DNA from 2 places in the Flavobacterium endoglycinae genome. Region 1 is predicted to be linked to the other one. Evidence: riboswitches for the same ligand, from Rfam matches in the RefSeq annotation. Region 1 holds a riboswitch; the other holds the start of a gene.
What was found. A riboswitch is a leader RNA that binds a small molecule or an ion and turns the genes downstream of it on or off. The one in region 1 is predicted to bind cobalamin.
Positions count from the first base shown of each region.

Region 2: it holds a riboswitch for cobalamin, as region 1 does, so the genes downstream of both, J0383_RS15515 (TonB-dependent receptor plug domain-containing protein) here and J0383_RS00475 (cell surface protein) in region 1, are expected to answer to the same signal.

Region 1 is NZ_CP071448.1:104,089-111,720, forward strand. Features, by position in the region: gene J0383_RS00460 (GAF domain-containing hybrid sensor histidine kinase/response regulator) at 1-1,784, opposite strand, end outside; gene J0383_RS00465 (NAD(P)H-binding protein) at 1,932-2,570, opposite strand; gene J0383_RS00470 (T9SS type A sorting domain-containing protein) at 2,688-4,967, opposite strand; gene J0383_RS00475 (cell surface protein) at 4,995-6,191, opposite strand; cobalamin riboswitch at 6,503-6,709, opposite strand; gene J0383_RS00480 (hypothetical protein) at 6,978-7,632, shown strand, end outside.
Region 2 is NZ_CP071448.1:3,498,343-3,505,974, forward strand. Features, by position in the region: gene J0383_RS15495 (hypothetical protein) at 1-486, opposite strand, end outside; gene J0383_RS15500 (RNA polymerase sigma factor) at 473-982, opposite strand; gene J0383_RS15505 (S41 family peptidase) at 1,154-2,626, shown strand; gene J0383_RS15510 (YncE family protein) at 2,693-3,745, opposite strand; gene J0383_RS15515 (TonB-dependent receptor plug domain-containing protein) at 3,751-5,604, opposite strand; cobalamin riboswitch at 5,633-5,831, opposite strand; gene cobC (alpha-ribazole phosphatase) at 5,898-6,431, opposite strand; gene J0383_RS15525 (adenosylcobinamide-GDP ribazoletransferase) at 6,416-7,201, opposite strand; gene cobT (nicotinate-nucleotide--dimethylbenzimidazole phosphoribosyltransferase) at 7,266-7,632, opposite strand, start outside.

The sequences.
Region 1 (7,632 bases):
TTTTTAAAAGCTTCTTGAAGCTCAGCGTCTTGTTCTGGAATTTTTTCTAGAAAGATTTCAATCATGTCTTTCTTAAAATTTTCATCGCCGCAGGCCATTTCCTCTAAGAATGATAAATCGACAGTACGTTTTTTAGTTAGTACAGCATCTGTATCCATTACTGTTTTTATGGCTTTTAAAAGTACTGCCTGCTTAAATGGTTTTGGTACATAAGCATTCATTCCTACTTTGTAACAACGTTCCTGTTCTCCAACCAATGAATGTGCGGTCATGGCAACAATAGGAATTGTCGATTTTAGTTCATTTCTGATGAATTCTGTGGTCTGATAACCATCTTTCACAGGCATCTGCAAATCCATTAAAACTAAATCATATGTATTTTTAGATAATAATTCAATACCTTCTTCTCCATTATTAGCAATATCTAGATCGAAACCAAAATTATTAATTACGCTTTTTGCTAGTTTTTGGTTTAAAATATTATCCTCACACAAAAGTATTTTCAGTTTTCCTAAATCATTTTGTGATGTTGATTTTAATGAAAGTGATACCGTTGTATTTTTTTTATAAGTCAGTGTAAAATAAAATTCAGAACCACGGTTTAATTCGCTTTTTACATGAATTTCAGATTTTTGAAGTTCAATAAGCTGTTTTACAATGCTTAATCCAAGACCTGTTCCGCCAAAAGTTCGCGTAGTACTTTCTTCGCCTTGTGTAAAACGTTCAAAAATGGTTTTCAGTTTATTTTTGGGTATTCCTATTCCAGTATCTTTAACTGAAAATTTAAGTGAATAGGTATCATCTGTTTCTTCTGTTTTTTTGACCGAAACAGTGACTGCACCTTCTGAAGTAAATTTTAGTGAGTTGCCTATCAAATTCACCAATATCTGGTTAAGTCTTCCTTGATCGCCAATAATCATATCCGGCAGATCGGCATCTAAAAAAAGATCAAATTCCACATCATTCTGCACTTTCACTTTCAACAGATTGTAAACGTGTTTTAGGGTTTTCTTGATATTAAAAGGTTCTGATTCAATGGCGAGATTTCCAGATTCGATTTTAGAAAGATCCAAAATATCATTTACAATCAAAAGCAGATTTTCGCCTGCAATCTGCACACTTTCAATATAATCACGTTGCATTTCATCTAACTCTGTCTGCGCAAGAAGATCTGTAAAACCAATAATTGCATTTAAAGGCGTTCTGATTTCATGGCTCATATTGGCCAAAAAACTATCACGCGCCAAAACGGCTTTTTCGGCAATTTTTCGCTGTTCTTTCAGTTCAATATTTTTGGTCGACAATTCTAATTGTGCGATTACGTGTTTAGCAACAATCGAAAGGGCATTTTTTTGATTTTCATCGAGTTTTTTGACTATATGATCGACAGCACACAAAGTTCCAATGTTATAACCATCGGGAGTCGTCAGTGGTACTCCAGCATAAAAACGTACGTTGAAACCTCCTGTTACATTGGGATCGTCTTTAAAGCGTTCGTTTAAATGTGTGTCATTTATTTCAACCATTTCAGTGTCTAAAATGGTATAACGGCAGAATGTTATTTCTCTAGGCACTTCAGATATGCCAATACCAATTTCAGATTTAAACCATTGTCTATTTTCATCTATAAATGAAATATGAGCAATGGGAACTCCACAAATATATGAAACAAGCTTTGTGGCATCATCAAAAGCATTATCCGGAAGCGTGTCTAATATATTGTAGCGTTTTAGTGCGGCTAAACGCTGCAGTTCGTTATCTGGAATTGGAAAATCTTTATTCATTTTAATATAAAAGTAAAGTGCATAAAGGTAAGACAATTTGGTATAAAACCCTAGAGTAATTGTACTCTGCGGTGATTCTTTAACCTCTGTTGAAGATTTCCAGAACTTCTTTTTTTAACTATTGTAAAGAGTATTAGGAAGTAAAAACTAAAATTTAAGAATACGATCGAGTTCTAATATTGTGATTCCGAGTGGAAGTTCTTTTGGAGCTTTTCTTAATTTTTGGGCTAAAAAGTAAGTCGAAATAGGTTTTATATTCTTAAACAAACCCAATGCATTCAAGACTTTAATAACTTTTACGGCTATTTTTTCTCCCAAACGATCTGTGTCTTTTCGAATTAGCGGACCAGGTCTGAAAATGATATATTGACGGAAATCAAGTTTGGCAATATAATCTTCTAATTCGCCTTTCATTTTAGAATAAAAAACACTGCTTTTTGCCGAAGCTCCATAAGAGGAAACCAAAACAAAAGATCCAACTTCATTTTTTCTGGCAATTTCAGCAAATGCTACAGGAATATCAAAGTCGATTTTCCATTGGTTTTCTTTTGATCCAGCGGTTTTTAATGTGGTGCCGAGACATGAAAAGAGAATATCTCCCGTAATTATATCTGAAAAAGATTTGGGTTTTGAAAAGTCAACAATATATTCTTTCAATTTAGGATGAGATTTTCCTGTTGAACGTCTTACAAAAAGTACCACTTCGGTATAATTACTATCATCAAGAAGCTGATCTGTTAAATCGTGTCCAGTAGAACCTGTTGCGCCAATTAGTAATGCTTTCATGTTATAATTTATTTTAAGAGCAGAACTTGTGCTGCTAAAAATTAATTTCTATCAAATATAATTAAAAACCCCTTTGCCAAAGTCAACAAAGGGGTTTCTTTTGAAATAAAAACAAATTTAATTCTTGATAAATTTATGGGTAAAATTCCCTTTATCTGTGCTGATAGTAATGATGTACAAGCCTTTTGCAAAAACACTCACATCGACTTGGTTGTTGTTTATTACTGTATTTACTGCTCTTCCAGCAACGTCGTATATTATTATGCCTTTTAATTCATCTTGAGTTTTAATGTTCAAATAATCGGAAACGGGATTTGGATAAATTGCCACTTGTATTCTTTCAAACTGATCTGTTCCTAAAGTGCTAGTGGTAACGGTTATCGTTTTTTCGATTATTTTACCATTCGAATTAAAACTAATTACAACTGCTGCATTTCCTGAAGCTTTTGGAGTTAGAACCAATTCGTCATCTGCATTAATTTCTGCTGCAACAATTTCTGTATTACTAATTGATTTTACCTTTTTTACAATCGCCGCACTTAGATTATCTTGATCCGAAACTACCGTTTTTAAATCAATTACCAAATTGTTGCTTAAGGAAACTTCAGATGCTAAATCTGTACTTAAAACCGGCAAAGCATTATCTGGGAAAACCGTTATGGCTGGAAACCAGTAATAATCATTTAATGTTTTGGTGCTGATTAACGTTCCAGAATTACTAAAAGTATGTATCCAGTTTTTCTGGTAATGAGCGCCATAACCGCTTTCAGTAGTATTCAGAATCAATTCATCAGAAACTGGATCAATACGCAAGGCCGCTCCATACGGAATTTGCTTATAAGTATCAGTCTGTCCAGGAATTACCGCAAAGTTTTCATTGAAAGTTTTGGATGCTGCATCAAATTTTACAATTTGTGTTCCCGAATTGAAACTATTGATTGAGTTAATCCAGTATAACGCATTTTCTTTATTGCTGTAGGTAAAACTTCCTGCATTCCATGCTCCCCACGAACCTAAATATTTAGTAGTTGGAATGGCATATTCGGTTACATCAAAATTTACTGCGTTGATGTTTACCAATTTCTGGTTTTGAATCGCCCAGACACTCCCGTCTTTTGCTTGTGCAATAGAATGAAATGCACCTGAAATAGTTTTAATTACCGTATTATTTTTTGGATCGATGATTAAAACTCCTGCGTTTTGTTTTACTGCAAATACATATTTTGAGGTACGAATCATATTCCCTATTTGTCCAGCATACTGACTTCCTCCGCCAGTTCCTGTTATCATATCGCCTACTTTCATATTCGCAATATCAAATGCAAAAATTCCGTTTGAAGCGCCAATGTAGCCTGTATTTTCATCTACACCAATAAACGAGCGTCCGTCTCCTCCACCGATATTATCAAAAGCAGCGATTTTTTTCATTGTTAAAGCATCGGCAACTACCAATCTTCCGCCTGGAGTATATTGACTATCACCGCCATCGGCAGCTTGTTTTGAAATGAAATAGAATTTATCGCCATAAATAGTTCCGTATTGTGTTGTAGCGCCAAAAGCCTGATTGCTGTTGGCTGCGCTGTAAACACGATAATTGATATTTCCTTCATTGTCTACAAAATTTACAGAACCATTCGTGTGTCCAAACCATTCTTCGTTTACTACAAAATAGCCTTTTGTAAAATCTACCACATTTACATAAGGATCAACAGGAGTAAATTCTGTTGAAATATCAATGGTATTAAATTCTGGATTGAAATTCCAAACATCCCAAGAACCATTTTGTAAAGCACGACTAGACGCTCCCAAACCCGAGTACCCAAAATCGCTATCGATGTCATCTTTTACCCAATACGACCAATATCCTTTTGACATCCAGCCAGACTGCCAGTGATCTTCTGCATCTATTGGTGTGTATTGATCAAAATCGTAAGCAGTTGTGTTTACAATACCACTTACAGGATAATACGGATAGGTTACATTTTCATCTTTATAAAGTCCGTTCGTGTTTTTTCCATTCAGGTCAAAACCAAATCCTCCAATAGCAGAACCAAATTGTGTTCCTTGATACAGCAACGTAAAAAAACGGTGATCTGCTTTTGCAATGGCTTTTAGCATATCTTCTCCTGTTGCATCGCCATCCCATTTAAATCCCCATACTAAAGCATCAGAATTTTTATCATCATTCCATTGTACGACAAAAGCGGCTTTGTTGCTTCCTGTTCCCACCCAGTATTTTATATCATCAAAAGTGATGGTACCGGCTGCTTTTTTGGATTGCTTTTGTGTTGTTATTTTTTGTTTTATGTCGCTTCTTGGCACGCCCTGAACGGTAATCTGAGCATTCGAAAAGAGTGCAAAAAATAACAACAGTATTAAAAAGTAGTTTTTCTTCATAATTTGTATTTAGGTTAAAAATTTTATTTAGTCAAAGTATAAATCATAAGCGCCGGCTACTTCTGTCGAAACTTCTCCAAGCCAGCCCGCTTCCTGATTAATTCCTGTATAAACTTTAATGAAATCAATTCCTGGAAGTTTTACGTAGTTTCCGTTTTTATCAACAGCCCATGAAATGTCAATGCTAGAAGCGTCATCATTATTGGGCGCATTGTCGGCATAACCAAATTCAAATGATTTACCGACCCAATAATTTCCGGTGCCGCTTTGGTCATAAAAGTTATTCTCCATTCGGGTTCCTTTGAGCGTGTAAGATGCGTCTGAAATCCAAAGCGGATAATAACTTTGAATATGAAAATTGTTTTTGGTCTTATAGCCTGAATTTCCCAAATTGTCCTGCCATTTAATGTATTCAACATCAGTCTGCCAGAATTCATTTCCTGCTACTCCGGTTTTAGATTCGTCCGGTTTAAAATAGGTTATGCTGTAGTTTTTAAGTGTAGTGTTTTTAAAATATTCACTTCCTGCTATTTCGTACCATTCGTCTTCATCAGGTTTTCCGTTTTTATTTTTGTCGTAAGCGACTAGAATAATTCCGGGTTCACATGATCCTGAACGAGCTTCATTGGCTTCATTTCCCCAAAATGCATTTCCTAAAACTTTAAAATCATTTCCTTTCAAATTGGGAATTGTATGATCGAAACCAAACACAACATAACCGCCAAAACCACCTAAAGAAATCATTGTGGTATTAGAACCTACCAAAGATTTTTTGGCCAAAGCAATCACTTGAGCTTCTGTGTTTCCAGCTGCATACTGCGGAATTTCATTGGTAAACTGCCCCACTGCTGGACGAAAATCAAATACGTTCGAAATGTATTTACTATATGTTCCTGCTTCTTTAATGACATTAATTTTAGATTCATAAATCTTCAATACGCCATTTTTTTCTACTTCTAAAAACAAAGGATAACTTTTTAAATACGGACTGATAAAATCCAGTTGCGCTGTATTTGAAATTACAGAATCATTAATACGCCATTTTATTTTGGCATCAGCAGATAAATCAAGAGCAATGTTGAGTACTTTAAATCGATCAATTGTATATGATTGTTTTAATACTACTATCGATTCGGTTTCTTCATCTTTATCGGTTTGGCAGGCTGTTATTCCAAATAGAAAAAGAAATAAAAATGTGGCTTTTAGAATTTTAGTTGAATTCATTGTTTTTTTAAGGAAGATGTGAAATGTGAAAAGCAGATTTGAGATTTTATTTGATAGAACATAACTGATTCAACAGATTTAGGAAAAAATCTGCAACTGAATAATTGGAAAATTATCACGAGAAATATTCACATGATGTATGTTCAGCATTATTGCTTGAAAAGAAAATAAACGAGTTTGCTGGATACGACGCATTACCTATTAATTTTAAAAATTAATTTCGGGAACGTAACCAAACAACAATACGAAAAAAGACCCGCTACAAAATAGCCGGTGCAGTTATTGTCTTCAACTTTATTCCTCGAAAGTTTTAAACTTATGTGATTATGGCAGGTCTCCTGACTTGTTCCATCTTTAAAACAGCCTTCTCATCCGCGGCAGCGAACAATGGCATAAGTAACGTTTAAAGACTTAATAGAACTTACAGTAGCGGGTCTGTTCAGGATTTACACCTGATTCCCTTTTAACTGTTTTTCTTAAAAATTGAAAAAAAACAGACCAAAATCTGTCGCAAAGGTAGAACTATCTTTATAAAAACAATAACTATTTTGTACAATTACGGTTTTCTCACTTTAAGAAAACAACATTGAATATTGTGCATTTTTTCTTTTAAGAATGGTTTAATATCTATTTCATAACAAAAAAATTTTGTGATACAATTCTTATTTCCTTAAATTTGAATGATACCATCTGTAGAAAAACCTTATAAATTCATAAGCGTTTTTTAGATTTCAAATGAAAATACATGCCAAAAATTATTTTATCTAACCCAAAATCTTGTAAGCAATGAAAAAAAATCTTGCCTTAACCTTTTGGGCACTTTACATGCTCTTTTTTGCTATTCCGTTTCCCATGTTTTTGTATTACAACATTAAAAGCGAATCTGATATTGATGCTTTAAAAGACGGAAATCCTTATCTGGCTTTAGCTTATCTTGCTCTCTCTATAGTACTGTGGGTTATTCTTTTAGTTGGTTATTTTAGAAAATGGATTCTACAGCTTTTTATTACCAGAAAAAATATGGCAAAAATAAAAGCGCATGGAGTACTTCGAGAATCTAAAATTTTAAATGCTCAGAAAATTTCAAAAGCAACTTCAGTTTACAACACATACGAACTTGAATTGTGTTTCAAAAATTTATCTGATTCTGAAATCACACACAAAACGACTATAACCGATCTAAAACCGCTGGCAAAACGTTTTGAAAGTGGCAATAAACTGAATATCTTATTAGATCGGGATATGAACCAGCCGCCTTATATGATGATTGCTTCATCTGAAGCTTCTATAAATTTTAGAAGTTTTGCTTTAAGAATATTAGGTTTTGTTATTCTTTCTATTGCAGTTATAGCGTATTACATTTTTTCATACCGAACAGAAAGTTACGGTATGGGCTGGCGATTTCTAGCTTTCTGGCATCCGCTCATTCTCTGTCCAGCCA
Region 2 (7,632 bases), 2.1 Mb from region 1:
CTGTTTAAAAATTTTATTTTTTGTTTGCTCGTATTCTTTAATGTACTGCATACTTTCAATGCCTACATTAACATTGTTCGACAATAATGCCAAAGCTTTTTGTGTTTCTTTTAAAGCTTCTTCAGGATCGTCGTAGGTTCCTAATTCTGATTGCGCTGTAAGAGCAGGAGCTGCACTTTCTTCACTAACCAATAAATAGGTTCCAATTCCTAGTAAAACCACAACTGAAGCTGCAATCGATAGCCACGCCACGTTTCGTTTCTTAGTTTTTAGTGGAATCGTTTCGCTTAAAGCAAGATTTTCCAAATTCTGCGTTGACTGCTGTTGTTTTACCTGAGAGAAATAACCAAACATAGGTTTGTATTGTTCTAGATGCTGCGCAACATCTGATGAAGAAAAATATTCTTTTAATTGATTTTCTTCGGCAATCGTTGTTTCTCCCTGAAAGTATTTTTCTAATATATTTTCTATTTTATTTAATTCCATAACTGTGTGCATTTACCATTGATTCTCTAATTTTTTTTCTCGCTCTTGAAAGCGCAACTCGAATTGCGGTTTCGTTCATATTCACAATTTTTGCAATTTCTTCAAATTCATATTGTTCAACATCCCGAAGCTGAATTAATAATTGCAGCTGTTCTGGTAGTTGGTTTATAATTTTTTCAACCCATTCTAAACTGTTCGAATCTTCGAGTTTTTTGTCTAACTGCGGCTCACGATCGGTGTAATTATTATGAACTAATTGAAGATTTCCTGCTCTTTTTGATTTGAGCTGATCTAAACAATAATTCTTAGTCATCGTCATCGCAAGTGCTTCGACATTATTGTACTCCTCCAGATTTTCTTTTTTATTCCATAATTTAACCATTACTTCCTGAGTAGCATCTTCAGCTTCCTCAGTGCTGGTAAGTAATCGTTTTGCCAGACGAAAAACTTTGTCTTTGAAAGGATTAACTAATTCTATAAACACATTCTGGTTCATAAATTAAAGGTTATTCGTTAGCGTTATATAGTCAAGACGAGCCACTATTATTTTTGTTACAGCCAAAATTGTTTTTTTATAAAAAAAAAGAGAATAAACATAAGACTGTTAAAACTAAAGGTAGTATTTTTACGTTAATACTCTAAAGCACCAAACCAAAATACAGTTTATATGAAAACAATTTTAAAGAGTGTATTACTTTTGTTTCTGTTGGCATTTTCTTTACAGTCCTGCGAAGATCAGGATGATGTAGAATCTCCTGCAGACTTACAGATAAATGATTTTATATGGAAAGGACTGAATCAGTTTTATTTATGGCAACCAGATGTTCCTAATTTAGCTGATGATCGTTTTAGTACACAAAATGACCTTAATTCTTTTTTAAGAGGTTATTCTGATCCAGAAGATTTGTTTCAGAATTTATTATACAAACCTATCAGTAAATTTCCAAAAGGGCAGGCGGTTGACCGTTTTAGCTGGATTGTAGAAGATTACAGCGTTTTGGAACAAGAACTTCAGGGAACTTCTAAAAATGATGGCGTTGATTATAGATTAAGCTATAAACCAAACAGTACAACAGAACTTGTAGGTTTTGTGCGTTACATTCTTCCAAACTCTTATGCTTCAGCCAAAAACATTAAAAGAGGTGATTTGTTTACTGGAGTAAACGGAACACAACTTACGGTTTCAAATTACCAGTCACTTTTAAATGCTGACAGTTATACGCTGAATATGGCAACTTATGACGGAAGTACTATTAAAACAAACGGAGTTACTGTTCCGTTAGTGAAAACTACTTTAGATGAAAATCCAGTATTTATTAATAAAGTGATAGTTTCTGGAAGTCATAAAATTGGTTATTTAATGTATAACGGATTTTATTCTAATTATGATGCACAGCTTAACAGTGCTTTTGCCTCTTTAAAAGGAGAAGGAATTACGGATTTGGTTTTGGATTTACGATACAATGGAGGAGGTTCAATCAATACAGCAGCACGTTTGGCAAGTATGATTACCGGACAATTTAAAGATAAGATTTTTGCTAAAGAAAAGTGGAATCCTAAAGTGAACGAGTTTTACGAAAATGAAGATCCAGAATCGCTAAATGTTAGATTTGTTGATAAAATTGATGGCGCGGCAATCAACAGCTTAAACTTAAATAAAATTTATATTATTACAACTGACGGTACGGCTTCTGCGAGCGAATTGGTAATCAACGGACTTGTGCCTTATATTTCTGTTATTCAAATAGGAGAAACAACAGTAGGGAAAAATGTAGGTTCTGTTACTTTATATGATTCTCCAACTTTTGGAAAAGCAAACCGAAACTTGAACCATAAATATGCGATGCAGCCATTGGTTTTGAAAATTGTGAACGCAAATGATTTTGGTGAATATACAGATGGTTTAAAACCTACTTACGAACAATTAGAATACATAACTAATATGGGGGTTTTGGGTGATGCATCTGAACCATTATTAAATCTTGCAATTTCAAAAATTACAGGTTCAGCTGCAAAAAGAATACAACAAGATCGTAAAGAAGCTTTACAAACCTTTACGAATGTTAAAGCAATGAATGGTATACGCAATCAGATGTATCTTGAAAAAGCTCCGGAAGGACTTTTAAAATCATTAAAATAAAAAAAAAGGCTTTCAGAAATGAAAGCCTTTTTTTTCCAAAAACTAATAAACTAATTCTAAAACAAATTAATCATTAAAATAGAAACCGTTAGTACCAATTCCGGTAGTTAACGTTTTCTGTAAATCTCCATTTAAACTGTAGATGTATGCTTTTCCATCTGCTGTAAAGCTTCCATCAGCCATGTATATACGATTGTTGTTAACTGCAAATCCATATAAGTAACTTACTGGTGAAGTAAGAATTGGAGTTGTAGAAGGTGTTGCGGCTGTTAAGTTCATTACATAAGCAGATTTATTAACTGTATAATAAATTTTGCCATCTTCAATATCCATGAAAGAAGCACCGTCTAAGCTTTCAGGGAAAGTAACATTAGAAACAGATTTGTCTGATAATTTTACTTTTACAATTTCACTTCTAGCGCCATAAGGACCTCTTAAAATATATAAAGTTCCGTTCTCTTCTTCGATGCAATCAGCATTGTAACCTACTTCGATTGGAGCTTCTAATGTCTTTGTTGCAATATTTACAATTAATAATTTGCTGTTGTTATATGGTTCAGTGATGTATAATTTGCCATCTTCTAAAACTAAACGGTTGGCCGTAGCATTTAATTGAATTTTAGACTCAACCGTATTGGATGCTAAATTGATCACGGCCACATAATCATCAGTATTTCCATTTGGATTTTGTTCTGGTTTATCATAGTCAAAGTACGTGTTTGCATTTGTTACATAGGCTTTTCCATCCTTAACAACACCATATCTTGGATTAGCAAGTCCGCTGTCGATTTTAGCGATTAATTTAAAAGTGTAACGGTTTACTACATTAATAACATTTGAACCACCTGCAATGATATAAGCTCTATCTCCGTCGAAAAAGATGTTTTGAGCAAATTTTCCAAGTAAATCAGTTGGGTTTGCTGCTGAGTAAATGTCTTTTACAAAAACATTTAAATCGTTGCTTGCAAATGAAACAGTTCCTTGTCCTGTGCTTCCTTCATTTAAAATAAAAAATCCGTTGTCGTATTCTCCTTTTGATGTATCATTATCGTCATCGCTCGAACAAGAAGCAAAAAAGCTAATGCACATTGCTATTAAAAGTAATTTACTAAGTTTCATAAATATTAAAATTTTAGAGTTAAATACACGTTGAAATTGGTTCCGGGCATAGGTCTGTCTTCCAGACTTTCATAATTCTCATTAAAAAGATTTAGAACTTGAAATCCGAGTTTAAAGGAATCCAAAAATTTAAAATCATAGTCGATCCCGATATTTGAGATCATATAATCTTTTACAATTTCGTTTGGATCATTATCGGCTCTGGTATAAACAAAACCATTGTATAAAAATTGATAGTATGCCGAGATTCTGTTTCTAGAATAAGCAACAGAAGCGGTTGCTTTGTGGAATGGAACGAAAAAAAGCTGTTTTTCGGTTTCTTCATTTTTCGAAACGGTATAAGCATAAGATGCGTTGGCACTTAAATGATTTTTACCATATTGTTTTTTCCAGCTTACCAAAGTTTCGGCTCCATAACTATTTACTTTATCGGTGTTTTGAGGAGACCAAATACCACTTGATCCTGGAATCCATTGCAGTAGATCTTTTATTTTCATGTAATAAAAGGTTTGTGTAAGCGAAATGTTTCTGAATGTAAAAACGTTCCCAATTTCAGCCTGATAAGAACTTTCAGGTTTCAAATCCAAATTTCCTCCTGGTTCCCAATATAAATCATTGTAAGTCGGAATTCTGAAATTTCGAGATACATTTAGTTTCAAATTATATAACGGACTAAATTGATAAGAGGAACCTAATGAAAATAACAGCGGTGATTCATAGTTATTTGTAAATTCTTTTCTAATACCAAATTCATTTTTCCAATTCGCCCCAATATCTTGTTTTACCAGTAAAGATGCAGAACTAATTTCGCGAACATGATCTCCAAAACTTGTTCCGTAGCCTTTGGTTCTATTATAATCTACAATACCATTTATCTGAGTAGTTTTAAAAAGAGTATATCCTAAATCCAGTTTGGTGATTAAACTTTCAGTATTGCCAGAGCTGTAATAGTCTTTCGTATTATCGGCGTAATATTTATAGTTTTCGAATATGTAAGCCGTTTTGAAATTGGTTTTAAATTTTCCGAAATCACCATCGTATTCTAATAAACTTCGATTAAAACCATTCACATATTTGCTTTTAGTTTCACTTTCTGTTACTAAAGATGTATTTCGATCTGTATTTGAAGTCTGACTGTACAATTTTAGAGTGTTTTTATCGTCAATTTTATACCCCACATTAGCACTCATAGTTATAATATCGTATTGGCCGTTTTGGTTCCAGCGCTGTTCGCCACGCCAAGTATAACGGTTTAGATATTTATAATCGTTTGTAGAACTATTTTTGGAAAAACCAACCTGTGCGCTCCATTGCTTATTAGAAATGTTGGTTTTATAATTTATTCCAATTGTATTAAAACTTCCGTAGTCTAGTTTTAGGGTATTCTCAAAACGATTAGAAAACAACAAATCGTTATTTAGGTGTACAGTTCCTCCAATCGCTCCACTTCCATAAATAACACTTCCGCCTCCGGCTTTTACACTCACAGAATTATAATCAGATCCTGAGATCGTATTAAAATCCGTGCTTCCATTCATTTGTGAATTAATGTTGATTCCGTTCCAGATAACTGCAGTTTGCGAAGAAGTCGTTCCGCGAAAAGAAACTGTAGAAAGCATTCCGCGTCCGTATTCTTTGAAATAAAGCGTAGAATTAAAGTTTAGTAAATCAGTCAGTAAAGCTTCATTTTTATTGATGATGGAATCATTCAATTTTAAAACCGACTGCGAATTGGAGTATTTTTTCAGATTAGAATCAGAAACAATAATTTCTTTCAGTTTGGTAATAGAATCGTTCTGCGCCGAAGTTAATTGGCACAACACAAGGAATAAAAAAGCAAAACGTAACCTTAAAATCATAATTTCTACACTCTTTTTCCCGAGAGCTCGATATTTTGTTATAAAGGCAGGTCTCCTGGCTTGCGTTTTGTTGTTTACCTTCCCATTCGCCTGAGCGAGCAGTGGCATCGTAGTTTACAACAAACATTCGTTTAGAACTAAGCTTACAGTTGCGGGTACAGCTCAAGATTTTACTTGATTCCCTTTTAATGTGTTAATAAAACACAACCTTAAATTTGCAGCAAAGATAAAATTAAAAATATTGATTATTCAAATTTCTTTTGCGTTTCGTATAAAATTATAAATTATTAGCGCTAAATTTCAATTTTTATAACTTGTCCAAAATCTACTTTATTCGTAAAAGCATTTTTTAAGGGCAGTGAAGTCTGATGGCAAATGATGCTTCGGATTATTCCGGCATGTGCGACAATTATGACTGGAACATTTGTTTTTGCAATTTTATCAGATAAAAAATCGCCAACTCTTCCGTGTAATTCTACAAAAGATTCTCCATTTGAAACTTTAATGTTTACAAAATCTTCCATCCAAGGATTGAGTTGTTCCGATGGAATTTCATCCCATTTTTTCAATTCCCAATCGCCAAAATTCATTTCTTTTAAACGTTCATCTTCCTGAAAAGAAATCGTTTTGATATTTTCCTGAATATGTTTGGCTAAAATTACACAGCGTTTCAACGGACTTGTAAAAATCACGGCTTCAGATGGCAGTTTAGAAATGATACTGCCGAATATGTTTTCAAAAGGTTCTGCAATATCAACATCAGACTGACCATAACAAATTCCTTTTTCGCAGATCGTTTCGGTATGGCGCACTAGATACATTTCCATATAAAAAGAAAACTTAAGTAATATATGACTTCACAAACTTGCTGTGTAGCGCCTAAACAATCGCCAGTGTAACCGCCAATCCATTTTTGAAAATAACGTGCCAGACAATATCTTGTAATGAAAACAGGAAGTAACGCTAAAAGAATTTTATAATTAAAGTAGGAGAGTGCTGCCAAAGGAATCAATCCAAACAAAGAAGAACCAAGAACTTCTTTCCAAGTATGTTTTTTGGCAATAGGTTTGCTTTTGCTGGAAGCATCTTCACGAGAATATTCATGCGTAAAAATAATGCTGATTGCAGCTAATCGGCTTAAAGAATGAGCAGAAATGAACAACAAATAAATCAGAATATTGTGATTTGTAATGATTGAAATAGATTCTGAAAGCAGTTTAAATTTCGCTAGAAAAAGCAGAACAAGTCCAATTGCGCCATACGCTCCAATAGCACTGTCTTTCATAATCATTAGGATTTTTTCTTTCGTCCAGCCGCCGCCAAATCCATCGCATACATCTGCAAATCCATCTTCATGAAAAGCTCCAGTTGTTAAAATAGAAGCAATTATTGCAAAAATAACCGCAGATTCTATCGAAAGGAAAAAAGAAAAAACATAGAAAAACAAAAATGAAATACTTCCCACAATCCAGCCAATAAAAGGAAAATAGCGTGTGGCCTTATTTAAATAATCAGGATCATGAGTAATGTTTTTTGGACAAGGGATGCGGGTGTAAAACATTAAACAGGTAAAAAAAATGTCAAGTTGTTTTTTCATTTGAAAAATGAGGATTTTATATAATTTTTATTGAATCTGAAAACTAGAAACTGAGACTGGAAACTTATTTTTTACTAATTCCAGCACTTTCAAAACTAGCCATTTCATTCAAAAATGCTTCTGCCGATTTTAAAATAGGAAAAGCAACTGCGCAGCCGGTTCCTTCACCCAGACGCAAATCTAAGTTTAAAATTGGTTTAGCTTCGAGATAATTCAATAATTTTTGATGTGCTTTTTCGGCGGAACAATGACAAAAAACGGCATTTTGTTTAATAGCCGGATTGATTTTATGAGCAATTAAAAAAGCTGTGGTGCAGATAAAACCATCAACAAGAATCAGCATTTTATTTTCGAAAGCACTCAGCATTCCGCCTGCCATTTGAAGAATTTCAAAACCACCAAAATAGGCGAGTTGCGACATTAACTCGGTT